DNA from 2 places in the Ferdinandcohnia sp. GQ5 genome. Region 1 is predicted to be linked to the other one. Evidence: a T-box and tRNA genes for the amino acid it is inferred to sense, from the RefSeq annotation. Region 1 holds a T-box; the other holds one or more tRNA genes.
What was found. The T-box of region 1 lies ahead of alaS (alanine--tRNA ligase). A T-box ahead of a tRNA ligase gene usually reads a tRNA of that ligase, here a tRNA-Ala.
Positions count from the first base shown of each region.

Region 2: it has a tRNA-Ala gene. The T-box ahead of alaS (alanine--tRNA ligase) is inferred to sense a tRNA for this amino acid. The anticodon was not compared.

Region 1 is NZ_JCAXEW010000010.1:118,242-126,508, reverse strand. It holds gene alaS (alanine--tRNA ligase) at 1-1,754, opposite strand, end outside; T-box leader at 1,808-2,023, opposite strand; gene AC6CHV_RS13835 (AI-2E family transporter) at 2,116-3,189, opposite strand; gene AC6CHV_RS13830 (NERD domain-containing protein) at 3,314-4,240, shown strand; gene AC6CHV_RS13825 (DUF3918 family protein) at 5,773-5,904, opposite strand; gene AC6CHV_RS13820 (YrzR-like zinc ribbon domain) at 5,929-6,117, opposite strand; gene AC6CHV_RS13815 (PRC-barrel domain-containing protein) at 6,144-6,623, opposite strand; gene recD2 (SF1B family DNA helicase RecD2) at 6,726-8,267, opposite strand, start outside.
Region 2 is NZ_JCAXEW010000003.1:334,006-342,272, reverse strand. It holds gene AC6CHV_RS05930 (processed acidic surface protein) at 1-252, shown strand, start outside; gene AC6CHV_RS05925 (DMT family transporter) at 292-1,203, opposite strand; gene AC6CHV_RS05920 (beta-propeller domain-containing protein) at 1,294-3,195, opposite strand; gene AC6CHV_RS05915 (aminotransferase class V-fold PLP-dependent enzyme) at 3,340-4,938, opposite strand; gene plsY (glycerol-3-phosphate 1-O-acyltransferase PlsY) at 4,955-5,524, opposite strand; tRNA gene AC6CHV_RS05905 (tRNA-Ala) at 5,712-5,783, shown strand; gene AC6CHV_RS05900 (TetR/AcrR family transcriptional regulator) at 5,857-6,771, opposite strand; gene AC6CHV_RS05895 (aldehyde dehydrogenase family protein) at 7,147-8,267, shown strand, end outside.

The DNA.
Region 1 (8,267 bases):
TTTACGTGCGCACCGAGCACATCTTTTAATGCTTGATGTAACAAGTGAGTTGCCGTGTGGTTTTTAATAACACCCGAACGATTCTCTTGGTCAACCTTCGAATGAAGCTTGTCACCTTTTGTTAAACTTCCTTTTTCAACAACTACCCGATGAAGGTTTTGTCCATTAGGCGCTTTTTGAACGTCTTTTACAACTAGTTTTGTATTTTCGTTTTCAACTGTACCTCCATCCGCGATTTGTCCACCACTCTCAGCGTAAAAAGGTGTTTGGTCTAAAATAAGTTGAATTTCGTCACCTTCATTTGCCTTCTCCACCATTTCTCCGTCTTTTACGATGACAAGAACGGTTGATTCAGCTTCAAGTTCATCATACCCAACAAATGTACTTTCAACTTTAATTTCACCAAGAACCCCGCTTTGGACCTGCATGGAATCAACATCTTGACGAGCAGATCTTGCTCGTTCACGTTGACTTTCCATTTCACGCTCAAAGCCGTTGTGGTCGACTTTCATACCTTCTTCTTCAGCGTATTCCTCAGTTAATTCAACAGGGAAACCATACGTATCATATAAACGGAAGACATCTGCACCTGAAATAATGTTACTGCCTTTTGCTTTTTCCTTTTGAATAACAGTTGATAGTATTGCTAATCCATCATGTAAAGTTTCGTGGAAGCGTTCCTCTTCTGTTTTCACGACTTTCTGAATAAATTCAGTCTTCTCTTTAACTTCCGGATAAAAATCAACCATAATCTCCCCAACAACTGGAACGAGTTCATACATGAACGGACGGTTGATGGATATTTGTTTTGCATAACGTACAGCGCGTCTTAATAAGCGTCTGATTACATAACCTCGACCTTCATTGGAAGGAAGCGCCCCATCACCTACTGCAAATGTAACTGTACGGATGTGGTCAGCAATAACTTTAAATGCTTCATCCTTTTCTTTTGATTGACGATATTTTTCACCTGAAATGGATTCAGTTGCCTCTATAATCGGCATAAATAGATCTGTGTCAAAGTTCGTAGGCACGTTTTGAATAACAGAGCACATTCTTTCAAGACCCATTCCTGTATCAATATTCTTTTTTGGTAGTGGTGTATAAGAACCATCTGGATTATGATTAAATTGTGAGAACACAAGGTTCCAGATTTCTAAATATCGCTCATTTTCTCCACCTGGATATAATTCTGGATCATTCGGGTCGTTTCCAAATTCTTCACCTCTGTCAAAGAAGATTTCTGTATTTGGACCACTTGGACCTTCACCGATATCCCAAAAGTTTCCTTCAAGACGAATGATTCGCTCCTCAGGAATTCCTATCTTTTTATTCCAAAGCTCAAACGCTTCATCATCCTCAGGATGAATCGTAACAGAAAGCTTCTCTGGGTCAAAGCCAATCCAGTCTTTGCTTGTTAAAAATTCCCACGCCCATTCAATTGCTTCCTCTTTGAAATAATCACCAATGGAAAAATTCCCTAGCATTTCAAAGAAAGTATGGTGGCGTGCTGTTTTTCCAACATTTTCAATGTCATTTGTACGAATCGATTTTTGTGCATTACAAATTCTTGGATTTTGAGGGATTACACGTCCATCAAAATATTTTTTTAAAGTCGCAACACCACTATTAATCCATAGTAAGGACGGATCTTCATGTGGAACTAAGGAAGCACTTGGTTCTATTGCATGCCCCTTTGATTGGAAAAAATCCAAAAACATTTGGCGAACTTGAGCTGATGTTAACTGTTTCATTTCATTACCTCCAATTACATTTTAGACATAAAAAAATACTCTAATCCCCTAAAAACAGGGACGAGAGTATGCTCGCGGTACCACCCTGATTATGGACACAAAGAAATAGTGTCCATCACCTTCGTATATTGATAACGGTATTCACCGGTAGGTTTACCTACACTCAGGAGTAGCTTTCTGTTACCCTTCATCCGAAATTCCTCTCAGCCTTGGAAATTTCTCTCTGGTTTGATGGTACTGTAACATACTGATTCCTTCATAGTTTTCACTGATTGTGATTAAATTGTTACATTATGTATTACCTAGTTCTTGTCAATTATATTCAAGTCAAAAATGTTTGTCAACGTCGGCGTTCATTGTGTTAATGTTCCTTTCTAGCAACTGTAAAATGCTGTTTCGCGTGAACAATAAACACCTTTAATATGGCTACAACCGGAACAGCCACAATCAGGCCTACCACTCCACCAACTTCTCCTCCTACTAATAACGCCGCTATTATCACAATCGGATGTAATCGTAAGCTTTTCCCGACAATAATTGGTGAAAGCAGGTTTCCTTCGATAAACTGAAGGCCAAACACAACAAGAACCACGATGATAAGCATTTTGATTGAAATGGTTGCAGCTATAATAGCGGCAGGAATTGCACCAATGATTGGACCGAAGTATGGAATGATATTCGTTATACCAACAATGCTTCCAAATAATAAGGGATATTTCATACCGGAAATCCAAAATGCAACTGAAGCTGTTGTTCCAACAAGCAAACAAACAATCAACTGCCCTCTGATATAATTCCCCAACGACTCATCAACATCTTGAAAAAAAAGCTGACCAGCTCTTCTAAGTTTTCGAGGCGTTATATACCAAAGTGCTTTCATCATTTGGTCGTGATCCTTCAACAAATAAAAAACAATGAATGGAATGATAGCAATGATGAAAATGGAATTAAACAATGCTTTCAAAAATTCAATTGTCCTTGAAAGCAGAAAATCCACATAATTTTCTAGCGAATTAAGCAAATCATCAAGCTGTGCGTGAACAAAAGCAGGAAGCTGTGAACTTCCTGATTCAATTTCTTTTAACCAGACCCTGTAGGTCTTACTGAATTCCGGAAAGCTCTCAGCAAGATCCTTGAGCTGTGCAAGAATCACCGGAATTCCTTTGTATATACCAAAACCAACCCCACCGAAAAAAACCAAATAAATCAGTAGGATTGCAAGGGATCTCGGTACTCCACGATTGCTGATTTTTTCGATGATAGGATGTAGTAAATAAGCGATAAAAATAGAAAAAACGAAAGGAACCAGAAATGTTTTTAAGAGTAAAAGAATTGGGAGCCAAACTGGTGCCAATTTCAAAAAAATATAGATAGTCAAAAATGCTAGTAATAATAGTGATATTCTGAAGATCCATTTAATTCTATTTTCACTCATTTCATCCACTCCCTTGTTAGTAGTTTTTGGAGTCTATGCGGTTTTATACGGGTCGTGCTCGTAACCTATAATATTGTAAAAAGAAAGATTATTTTGTAAAATATAGCTGAAAGGATGTGGTAAATTGGTTATAGTTATTAAACCACGTGGTGAAAACATTGAACTAGAGTTACTTCGCTCTTTACGAGTCCACAAAAAATTAGAGGAAGAAGACGAAAACAACTATGTATCCCTCGAAAAAGGCTGGGCAGGTGAAAAACAGTTTGACCAATTGCTTTTAGGCCTCACAAATGAATGCCTCATATTAAACGACCTTCTCCTGAAGGTGAACAACACCCTCTTCCAAATTGATTCCCTGCTTATCACGCAAAAGAAAATATTCATCTTTGAAGTAAAGAACTACGAAGGAGACTATTACATCAAAGATGGACGCTTGCACATTATTAATGGAAAAGAAATCAAAAACCCACTCATTCAAATCTCCCGTAGTGAATCCTTATTTCGGCAACTCCTCCAAGAATTGAAGTTTAATGTCCCCGTTGAATCTCATGTCATATTCATCAACCCAGAGTTTTATTTATATGAGGCACCGGTGAATGACCCTTATGTATTCCATGCGCAACTTGGTCGATTTATTAAAAAACTAGATGCGGGTGCGGCATCTCGGGTTTCCGATGGTCATATTGACTTAGCACATAAATTGGCTTCTTTGCATATAACGAAAAATCCCTATTCGCGCCTGCCTGATTATACATATGAGGAGTTGGAAAAGGGGATTGTTTGTAAGTGTGGGTGCTTGGGATATGAAGATACAAAAGGGCAAACTTTGTTTTGTAAAAAATGTGGCTTTGTAGAGGACAAAGAATTAGCCGTGCTAAGGAGTGTAGAGGAGTTTAGGTTCCTTTTTCCTGAAAAACGTATAACTGTGGATGTTATTTATAATTGGTGTAAGGTTATAAGATCAAAAAAAACAATACAAAGAATCCTATCCAAAAATTTCGATTTGATATCATTTGGCAGAGGCTCATATTATGTAGATAAAAGGAAGTAAAAGTGGTCCGAGACAGTTTTTGGGGGGTATTTATTGGGATGGTTTATTAAACCTTATAGCTGGTATGGCAAATCATAGTTTTATCCAGGGGTGAACCTCTTTCTCTACTTTGCTGGTTCGATAACTCCTAGTTTTATCCAGTTGCGAGCCTCTTTCTCTTCTTTGCTGGTTCGCTAACTCCTAATTTTATCCAGGTGCGGGACTCTTTCTATACTTTGCTGGTTCACCGATTCCTAATTTTATCCAATTGAGAGCCTCTTTCTCGACTTTGCTGGTTCTCTAACTCCTAATTTGTCCAGTTGCGGGCCTCTTTCTACACTTTGCAGGTTCGCTAACTCCTAATTTTATCCAGGTGCGAGCCTCTTTCTCTTCTTTGCTGGTTCGCTAACTCCTAATTTTATCCAGTCACGGGCCTCTTTCTACACTTTGCTGGTTTGCTAACTCCTAATTTTATCCAGTTGCGAGCCTCTTTCTCTTCTTTACTGGTTCGATAACTCCTAGTTTTATCCAGTTGCGAGCCTCTTTCTCTTCTTTGCTGGTTCGCTAACTCCTAATTTTATCCAGTTGCGGGCCTCTTTCTACACTTTGCTGGTTCGCTAACTCCTAATTTTATCCAGTTGCGAGCCTCTTTCTCTTCTTTGCTGGTTCGCTAACTCCTAATTTTATCCAGTTGCGGGCCTCTTTCTACACTTTGCTGGTTCGCCAACTCCTAATTTTATCCAATTGCGGACCTCTTTCTACACTTTGCTGGTTCGCGAACTCCTAATTTTATCCAGTTGCGGAGCTCTTTCTATACTTTGCTGGTTCGCCAATTCCTAATTTTATCCAATTGAGAGCCTCTTTCTACACTTTGCTGGTTTGCTAACTCCTAATTTTATCCAGGTGCGGAGCTCTTTCTATACTTTGCTGGTTCGCCAATTCCTAATTTTATCCAATTGAGAGCCTCTTTCTACACTTTGCTGGTTCGCAAACTCCTAATTTTATCCAGGTGCGGGCCTCTTTCTACACTTTGCTGGTTCGCCAACTCCTAATTTTATCCAGTTGCGAACCTCTTTGGACACTTTACTGGTTCGGTAGCTCCTAGTTTTATCCAGTTACGAACCTCTTTAGACACTTTACTGGTTCGGCAGCTCCTAGTTTTATCCAGTTGCGAACCTCTTTGGACACTTTACTGGTTCGGTAGCTCCTAGTTTTATCCAGTTGCGAACCTCTTTGGACACTTTACTGGTTCGGTAGCTCCTAGTTTTATCCAGTCACGGGCCTCTTTCTACACTTTGCTGGTTTGCTAACTCCTAATTTTATCCAGGTGCGAGCCTCTTTCTCTTCTTTACTGGTTCGATAACTCCTAGTTTTATCCAGTTGCAGGCCTCTTTCTACACTTTGCTGGTTCGCCAACTCCTGATTTTATCCAGTTGCGGGCCTCTTTCTACACTTTGCTGGTTCGCCAACTCCTAATTTTTTTCCAGTTGCGAGCCTCTTTCTCTAGATTTCCAAACCAATACCAAAAAACCCCACATCCGTGGGGTTTTCATTTAAAACATTTTCGTAATGCGTTTGCGCATTTTTTTCATGTTGCGGGCAGACATTACATCTGTTCTTTGCATAATTCCGTATGCCGCAGCACCTAGACCTATAGTGATTAGAGAAGTCATTGTTTTGTTCATATCCTCTTCACTCCTTGTTTAGGATTACATACTGATCCTTCTGTCGTCCTCAGCAAACAGATCATCCAACGAACTGAGTGTGCCATCTTCCTCTACCTGATGTGTGAATATTTGTCCTTTGTTAACAGATAGTTCGATAAAACATCCCCAGCAGTAATATTGGTTGACACCAATTTTACCGATATCTTTACTTTTACAGTTTGGGCACTTCACAGGGTACACCTCACATCATGGAATTCCTAATTTATAGATACGACGATGACATCTTCACCGATTTTTAAAGGCTCGTTGGTTTTGATTACCTTTTTTCCTTCTGTTATATCAGCAAAAAAGCCATCCGTTACTTCATACCCTATAATAGTGCCCACTTCTTCTGTAAAATATACATCTTCAAGTAAGCCTAATTTTTGACCTTCAGAGGATAAAAGCGGCTTTCGGAATAATCCATGATGGGTGTGTAAAAAATATGTGGGTGTATCGGCTTCATTGTCAAGTAGCTCCAAAAGCGACCTGTCCGAAACCATGACACCATCATCTCCAATGGAGGAGATACTTTCGATAGGGACTACTCGATCTCGTTCAAAAAGTCCTTTCCCTTTCAAGATCAGGGCATTCACCTTGCCATCCGATGTGATACAAAGATCTGAAACTCGGCCGAGCTCTTCGGCAGACTTTTCATCATAGACCGGTAAATCCTTGAGTAGTGAGAACGTCCGCAAAGATAATCGCCACCTCTCCGAACATTACTTATCATTCACTTTCAGATAAGGTGTCATACTGTACAAGAGTTTCCAAAAGAAAAAAGCTGGTATCCCCAGCTTTTATTCAACTTCCATATAATCGTATGGAGTAATTCCTTCCATGCCAATATTTGGGTCGGTTTGGAAAATAACCTCTTGATATGACTTTGCCTCTTCAGGTATTTCAACAGGAATAGGAGCTTCCTCCATTGCACCAAAGGTAGTTTTTAACTTTTCGCACAAGGTTGTTTGACGGTTTGTATCGTTTGCACGTTGAACCCCTTGTCTTAATGCGTCTTCTTCGCCACATAGGATGAGGAAGTTTTTGGCTCTCGTTATGGCTGTGTAAATTAAATTACGTCGTAGCATGCGATAATAACCTTTAACAATCGGTAAAATGACAATCGGGAATTCACTACCCTGTGATTTATGAATGGAACAACAATATGCGTGTGTGATTTGGTTTAAGTCCTGTTTTGTATATGTGACTTCATTGCCTTCAAAATTTATAACAACCATATCCTGTTTTTCTGTGTTTTCTTTTGCATAAAAGATCGACTCGATTTCACCAATATCGCCATTAAACACATTATTTTCAGGCTGATTGACGAGTTGAAGCACCTTGTCACCACGCCGATAAACGATATCTCCATATTTTAATTCCCGCTTACCATGTATGGGCGGGTTAAAGAGCTCTTGCAGCATAACATTTAAACTGTCAATCCCTGCAGGACCGCGATACATTGGTGCCAAAACTTGAATATCCTTAACGGAAAAGCCCTTCTTTTTTGCATTATCCGAAACTTGCTTAACCACTTCAAGTACCTGGTTCTGGTAGCACTTTAAGAAAGAGCGGTCCTTTTTAGGTGAGGAAATATCAGGTGGTAGGGTCCCTTTTTTAATATCATGAGCCAATTCAATAATTGACGAACCTTCTGATTGTCGATAAATATCAGTTAGACGAACGGTTGGTACTACTTCAGATGCCAATAAATCCTTTAATACCTGACCAGGACCGACAGAAGGCAACTGGTCTTCATCCCCTACTAGCACAACTTGGACATGCTCCGGTAGTGATTTAAACAACTGATGTGCAATCCAAATATCGACCATCGAAACTTCATCCACTATCAGCAGCTTGCCATTTATCGGATTATCTTCATCATGACTAAAACCCTCGACTCCATTCCATCCAAGGAGTCGATGGATGGTAACGGCAGGAAGACCTGTTGATTCGCTCATCCGTTTTGCCGCACGACCTGTTGGAGCCACTAATAAAACTGGGAAAGGATTTTCGGAATTATAATCTTTTGGGTCTAAGGAGCAACCGTGCAGTTCTCCGTATAATTCAACGATCCCCTTAATAACGGTTGTTTTCCCCGTACCTGGACCACCTGTTAAGAGGAGCATTGGAGACATAAGTGCTTTTTGGATTGCATCTTTTTGCGAAGGCGCATATTGGACTTTGATCCTTTCCTCAAGTGCACCAAGTGCTAGCAAAAATTCAGACTCTGGAAAAAGATTTTCGTATTCAGTTTGTTCCATGACCCGTTTAATATTTGTAATTAATCCTTTTTCAGAAAAATATAGGGTAGGTAAGTAGACCCTGTCCTCTTCAATAAC
Region 2 (8,267 bases), on a different contig from region 1:
GAACTTTATCGGACAAATGATGAGTATTTGCTGGATCTTAAGGTTTCCGAGGATATGCTAGCTTCTGACTTTATCCTTGTACGTGGAGAAAAGTTACTTACGGTAGCAACTCTGGCTACAGAGATGAGTGTAAAAGTTCAGGGGAATAAGCTTCCTACAACGGCTAGTCCTTATTCCAATCTACTATTAATTGGGGCTTTATTAATAGTGATGGGAATCGGCTCCGTTTTTATGACTCGAAAATTCACTTAAAAATGAAGCCATGTCTACGCCCATAGACATGGCTTTTCTTTACCCAACACTTTGCTCCGATAGTTGAACCCGCTGTTTTTTCTTCCTTTCACCTATGGAGTATAGCCAAATACCCAGTATTATAATGACTCCTCCGAATATCTGTGTATGGATGATTTTTTCTGAAAGGATAAAATATGCTAGTATCGCAGCACCAACTGGTTCAAATAGGATACTTACCGAAATGGTTGAGGTACTTACCCATTTTAATGACCAATTGAAAAGATTATGACCGAGTAAAGTTGGTACAATTGCTAGTAGTAAAAAGTACATCCAATCTTGGCCTGCATATCCACCTAATGGATATTTGAGGATTACTACATATAAGAATAAGGTAATTGTACTTATACTGTAGACAACGAATGTATAGGTGACAAGCGTTAGGCGTTTTCGTACTGTTTGCCCAAATAATAGATAGGCTGTAACCATTATGCAGGAAACAATCGCTAAAAAGTCTCCATATAACGCACTCCCACTTATTTGGAAATCACCCCAACTAATAATGATGCTACCACATAAAGCTAAACAAGTACTTAAAATAGCACCTAAGCCTATTTTTTCTTTAAACAAGAAATAAGTTCCGATAAAAGCAAAGACAGGCTGCATTGTCACGAGAACAGTCGAGCTAGTTACAGATGTGTAGTTAAGTGATTCAAACCATAGTATGAAATGTAGAGCTAAAAATACCCCTGAGATACTAGAAAAGAGCCAATCTCTTTTCTTTATCACCTTCAGTTCATTTCTATATTTCCATAAAAAAACAGGAAGCATCAGCAGAACTGTAAAAAATAGCCGGTAAAACGCGATAACGGGTGCAGGAGCATTTGCTAATTTAACAAAAATAGCCGAGGTGGAAACCGCAACAGCACCAATGGCCAATACTAAGTATGGATTTATTTTCGGTTGATTCATGTTTGTCCCTTCATTCCTTATATAATCTTATAATCTTATTCAGTATATAAGATAAATACCAAAAAAGGATAGAAGAAATTCTACCCTTTTTTAATGCAATGAAGATTCAGTAATTTGCTCATAGTTTTTTAAGTTATATGCAGAAATTTTTGTCGGCGAAATGGCATATAAAGTATCTTCGATGGTAAGGACTCGTTGAATCTCACCTTCCCATGTTTCATATGGGCCAGGAACGTCATGTGAGAGCTTTGCTCTTAATTCAATTCCTTCTAAATTGATATCGTACACATAAGCTCCCTGAAATTCGAAGCTTTGCTCGTAGTGTTTTCCTTCTATATTTTGAAAAACAGTAATAGGGAATGCAAAAATTCCTTTTTCCTTATTAAATAAAAGAGCTTTATGATCATAATTTAAAGGCGAGTATGTTCCTCTACCACCAATGATTTCGGTAAATTTCTCCTTTGGAGCATTCACATCTCGAATATCAAATAAAGAAATCTTGATCCCATCGGTATACACCCTTGGTTCACCTGTACTTGTTTTATCAGCGACAACCTTTGTGTCATGACCAAAGCTTATTATATGGTTTTCATCATACGGATGAAGATAATTACTAAACCCTGGTATTTTCAACTCACCTAGTACCTTTGGTTTTTTGGGATTGCTAGCATCAATCACAAACAATGGATCGACTTGTTTAAAGGTGACAATATAGATCCGTTCCCCCATAAATCTTGCAGAATAAATTCGTTCTCCTCGAGCTAAATCACTTAAGGAACCAATTTGCTTTAAATTCTCATCATAAATATACAAATTATTCGCTGAAGGTTTGTTGGCATTCCAAGTATCTCCTTTCGTTGTAGCTACCCGGAAAGTACCTTTGAACTCATCCATTGAAAATTGATTTAAAATCGTTCCTGGTACTTCAGTCGAACTATGGAATTCGACTTTGTCCTTTTCCACTGAGAATTTATACAAGCTCGTATTAGGAGAGTTATCAGCCCCACCCTCCATAAAAGGTACGGCATAGTAGTTTGAAACCGCAATATAAATGTTCTCCTTTGACATGTACATTTGATTTCCACTACCTATATATGAAGTAATCGTGGCTTCTTTTTTAGGCTCATTCAAATCGAATGCCGCAATTAAAGTGAAATTAGTTTCTTTTGACCCTGGTATATATTTAATGCTTTCATATGGGATCAGCGTGCTTTCATCTTTTAGTGCTGTATCAGAAAAACGTGGCCTTAATTCAACCTCATCGGCCCTCATGTCTTCCATTATCCAATAATTTGGATAATGATTAGATACTAAATATACGTAGCTGTCTACTCTCCGTGATGTTACATGATTGCCTTCCACTTCTACCCTGCGTATTTCCTCGGGATTACTTGGATCATTTATGTCATAAATAATGGCTGTTGTAGCTTCAAAATGTCTAGGAGGGTATATCATCTTTCGCTGATTTGGATTTACTTTAGGTGTACTATCACGGAATGTATACCCAATTACCACGAGCTGGTCTTCATACAAAAATAATTGGCTTGGTGAAAATGAGTGTGTGAATGGTATGGATTTTATTAAAGACATTTCCTTTGCAGGTGCTGCTTTAATGATATTGAGCTTTCCATCAATGATTTGAAATATATGTTTTCCATCTGTTTTTACAATGTCTGCTTCATCAACACCCTGAACCTGTGTATTCGTTTCTGAATGATCATTTCCCCCTTCAGTGGCTTGATCAACTGCAGAAGATTCATTCGTTACAGACATATCTTCCCTAGCGGTGTCCCTTCCGAAAATACTAAACCTTCTATTCCGTTTTTCTTCCTTTAGTGCTTCCCGAAATATCTCTTGGAGTTTTTCTTTTGTAACGGGTTGGATTTCAGTATCCACTTGGCTGACGATGGCTGGTTTTGAAGCCGTAAAAAATAAAGTCATGGCCGTGATTATAATAACTGAAGCAAGATAAATGAACCATCTTTTCTTCATCCATTTCACCCCTTTTCCACTTAGACGAAACTTGGAAAGAAATGTTACATAAAAGAAATGCTGAAGGCACCCTTCTGCCTTTCGAAGTAATTGGCTTATACCAGAGAGCCAATAGCGCCTAAATCTAGAAAAAAAGAAAACCCTCTATACCGAAGGTTCTCCTAATTTTGTATATTGATTTAATAATAACTCAAACACGCGTAGCATTCTTACTATTTTCTTTTCATCGTGACTGCTTATGCAGGAGATTTGAATCCATCTCTTTTCTTGTAAATAGCTGCTTTCATAGTGAAGGTAATACCCCTGAAGTGCCATATCATCTCCAAAGTCCTTTGAAGAAATATGCTTTGGTAGTAATACCGTCATGATTGCAGGTGACGAAGATTCTTGTGGTGTTAAAATTTGTAAACCAAGACCTTCAAGATATTCACGAATCAACTTGTATCTTGTTTTTATTTCAGAATAAAATTCATCTTTTTCATATTTATTAAGAGCTTGATTTAATGCCTCTAGCAAGTTCGAGGAATGGGAATATGGAATACTTTGATTAATGGCATACATTCCGAGATCTAAATATCTTGGAATTGTCTGATTTGGCTCGATTTCATGATTATGGAAGACAAATGAGAGTCCAGTGTAGCCACCAATTGCTTTCCCGCTCACACCTGATGCTAAATATATATCCTTGAAATCAAGTTTAACTGCTCCAATTGTACTAATACAATCCAAACATAGCTTGATATTGTTCATCATGCAGATTTCTTTTAAATTTTCATAGTTTATGAGCATACCTGTAGAGGTTTCGCTATGGACACTCCAAAGCCATGTATACTCACCTTTTTCAAGTTCACTCTGAATATCAGCCTCTGTAAGAGGGGTTCCCCATGTTTTTTCTAATCTTGTAAAAGTTAAACCAGCTCGATTTGCATGATCAATTAATCTTGAACCAAACTCTCCATTGCTAATTATTAGGCCTTTACCCCCTAATACAGATAGCTGAGCAGCAATAACATCATTTGCTAAAGTACCAGATCCAACTAAAATTTCGGCATGCTTTGAGTTTGTCATTTTACATAATTTCTCTCTTACAGACTTCATTTGAAACAAAAATTCGTTCGAACGGTGGGAAATTGGCTCCTCTGCAAAAGCCACTTTTACATTCCCGCTTATTTTAGTTGGGCCAGGCAAAAAGCTAACAGGTTCTTTTAATATTCTCCCAGCCAAAGATTCATCGAAGGTTTGTTTTGTTAAATACATTGGCCAAAACGATGCAGTTGACGTCCCAGTTAGAGATGCGAATGGTTTGAATCCCAATTGACGATATAATTTTTCTTGTCTTGTTGTTCCAGAGATTAAGGCGACATCATAGCCTTCTTTCAAGCAATAATTAGACATAAGCTGGGCAAGACCGAAGAAAATCCTCCCATTATTACGATATTCTTCCTCAACAGCTAGCAAACGAATTTCACAAGGACTATTTGGTTTAACTGGCAGTTGTTCATCAAGATTTGAGAGCTTATGATCAAGTGAAAACGGTCTGTTTGCCCTTACAGCAATCATACCCACTAATTTAGTATCCTTTACGCAAATTAAATACGTATTTTCATCATGGAATTTATCAATTAGCATTTTTTCTTCATTTTTTTCATGCTGTGGAATTTCTTCAACAAATGTTTTGTAGTTTAAACGATGGATTTGATTAAATTCTTGTTTTGTCCGTGCTATTTTATATACAAATGTCACGTTGGAATCACTCCGCTTATTTGTTTTTATTCAATAATTTTTCCTTTAGGTTGTCACGATGTGCCACTAATAATAGGGCGATTACAATAAAAATAAGGATACATTCACGGATGGAATAATCCATGAACCAATAGATGACTGGTACAGTTAGAAAGGCAGACATTCCAGCAATTGTAAAGCTTCTTACTATCAATAATAAAAGAAGGAAGATCCCACCAAATACTAAAAATGGTTGATAAGCCAATACAACTAATCCACCTGCCGCGGTTGCTATTCCTTTTCCGCCTTTAAATTTGAGGGTAATTGGCCAAATATGTCCGATAACGACTGCGATTAAAGCGAGAATTTGAATTTCAAATGAAAAATTCAAGTATTTTGCACCTAAAACTACAGCCATCCCTTTTAAAACGTCACCAATGGCTGTTAGCAAAAATCCCTTCTTTCCTAGCAATCTACCAGCATTCCGAGCCCCTACGTTCCCACTTCCGAGCTTGCGAATATCCTCGCCCTTCATAATCTTCATGACGACATATCCGGTCATAATCGTTCCTATAAAATAAGAAGCTAATACATATAAATAACTCACAAGTCCACCACCATTTTAGGTTTAATCAATTTTACCATTTATTTCTGGTTATTTATATCAAAATAATATGATTCGTTTACAGCTTTTTTAATAGATTATATGAAATTTTGGACAACCTCATGCAAAAAAAACGAATAAAATATTGTCTATTAAAAAGCCACATGATATAATTTTGCTAAATTCATACGGGGTTGTAGCTCAGGGGGAGAGCATTTGCCTGGCAGGCAAAGGGTCGTGGGTTCGATTCCCATCAACTCCATCATTAAAGTCACTCTTTTATTCCACATTGAGTGACTTTTCTTTTTCGATAAAAGCAGAACAGACCCGTTCAGTTAGGATTGGGTCTGTTCTTGGTTTAAGATATGCTCTCTCACAAAGTGAGCAAACTGAGCAAGCTCCTCGGTTCGTTGAAGCTCCTTGCTCATCACTAGTGATAGTAGTGAGCTCTCGATGAGAAAAAGACGTGGAAGTTTGTTATTCATAGCTTCTTCTTGAATGAAGTCCACTAATTGATGAAATTTTTCCTTTTCAGGTTCATTTTGATGAATCTTCATAATTGCCTTTTTCAAATCATTTGATACTTCGAAAAATTGATTTTGAACATTCTTTCCCCCTGCATTCTTTTGAGGCAACCATGTTTCTAGTAACTCAGGATTCAATAGCTTACTATTTGTCTTATCGACATCATCGACTAAAGTTATTAAGCGATCAACACAATATTGAATGATGGCTTCATGATCAACTTTCGGACCGTATGTAAAAAAGTGATACTGAAATGATTGTTGTAGCATTCCGGAAAAAAGAATGGCACAATCCAATAAATACTCACGTTTCTCTTCACCAAATAAGTCAATAAAACGAAAATAAAGCCATCTTAGTTGCAATAATTGAAATTGTTTTACAAACTGCTTTAGGTCTGGATCATTCGATACGAGCGCCTCTTCAATTAGTGCATAAAGTTTGTTTTGCTTATTTAGACGGAAAAAGAGACCTAGTTGTTTACTAAAGATATCAATATTCGCAAGGTTTTCGCCTATTAATAATTTATTCCGTTCTTCTTCGTTTTTGATTTGTATTGAGTTAAAAACGGCCATGAACAGTTCGCTTTTTGAAGAAAAATAGTTATAAAAGGTCCCCTTTGAAATCCCGCTAGAATCTAGAATATCTTGGATTGATGTGGCTTGGAAACCTTTTTCCATAAAGAGTTGATGAGCCTTTTCTAAGACATATTGTTTTCGTTCATTCATGTTCAATCCCTACTTTTGTACTACCATTTTTTAAATTTTATAGTATATGATTTAAATAAAGAATTCAAATAACATATGGAATAACTTTTGCAAATTCGAAATTATTTCAACAATTTTGTTAACCGCATCTGCTTCTACATTAAAACTTCCATCGTATTTCATGATGCTCCATGCACAGTAACAATTCTTCATTTATACATTTAATAGTAGAATAATTGATTAATCAATCATCCCTTGTGTCGAAAAAACCCGTCATGAATTGTCGGAATTTTTTACCAAAAGTTGGTTGATTACTAGTTTTAAAATGTTAACATTAGTATTGAAGGTGTTTTTAGCACCTGTATTGCTAGTTTCATATTAAAAAGGAGGAAGAGAATGAGCCAATTAATTTTTGCATTACGAGAAAAGGTTGAGTCATTTTTAAGAGGGACTAAGAAGCTTTACATCAATGGAGAATTTGTTGATAGTGCTTCTGGTAAAACGTTCGAATCCTATAATCCAGCTACCGGGGAAGTTTTAGCAACTGTCAGTGAAGCTGGACCAGAAGATATTGACCGTGCGGTAAAAGCTGCCCGAAAAGCTTTTGATGAAGGCCCTTGGCAAAAAATGTCCGCAGCCGAAAGAAGCCGTATCATGTATAAACTGGCAGATTTGATGGAGCTACATAAAGATGAGCTAGCACAGTTGGAGACATTGGATAATGGAAAACCGATTCGTGAAACATCAAATGCAGATATTCCTCTAGCAATCGAACATATGCGTTATTATGCTGGATGGTCTACGAAAATTGTAGGGCAAACTATTCCTGTAAATGGACCATTCTTAAACTATACTCGTCATGAGGCAGTTGGTGTTGTGGGACAAATCATTCCATGGAACTTCCCTCTATTAATGGCAATGTGGAAGCTTGGTGCAGCCCTTGCAACTGGTTGTACGATTGTATTAAAGCCAGCTGAACAAACTCCTCTTTCTGCTCTTTATTTAGCAGAGCTAATGGAAGAAGCAGGATTCCCAGCTGGGGTAGTAAATATCGTTCCTGGCTTTGGTGAAACAGCTGGTCAACCTCTAGTTGATCATCCATTGGTTGATAAGATTGCATTTACTGGTTCAACAGAAGTAGGAAAAAGCATTATGGAAAGAGCCTCCAAAACATTAAAACGTGTAACATTAGAATTAGGAGGAAAATCTCCAAATATTATTTTACCTGATGCTGATCTTTCAAAGGCAATCCCTGGTGCATTAAATGGGGTTATGTTTAACCAAGGTCAGGTATGTTGTGCCGGGTCACGTGTTTTCATTCAAAAGAAACAATTTGATAATGTTGTGGCAGACATGGCAAGCCATGCTGAAAAGATTAAACAAGGGGCAGGTTTACATTCTGATACAGAAATTGGACCGCTTGTTTCAATTGAACAACAAAATCGTGTTTTAGGATATATTGAAAAAGGAATTAACGAAGGTGCAGAACTAGTAGTAGGTGGTCAAAAACCATTTGA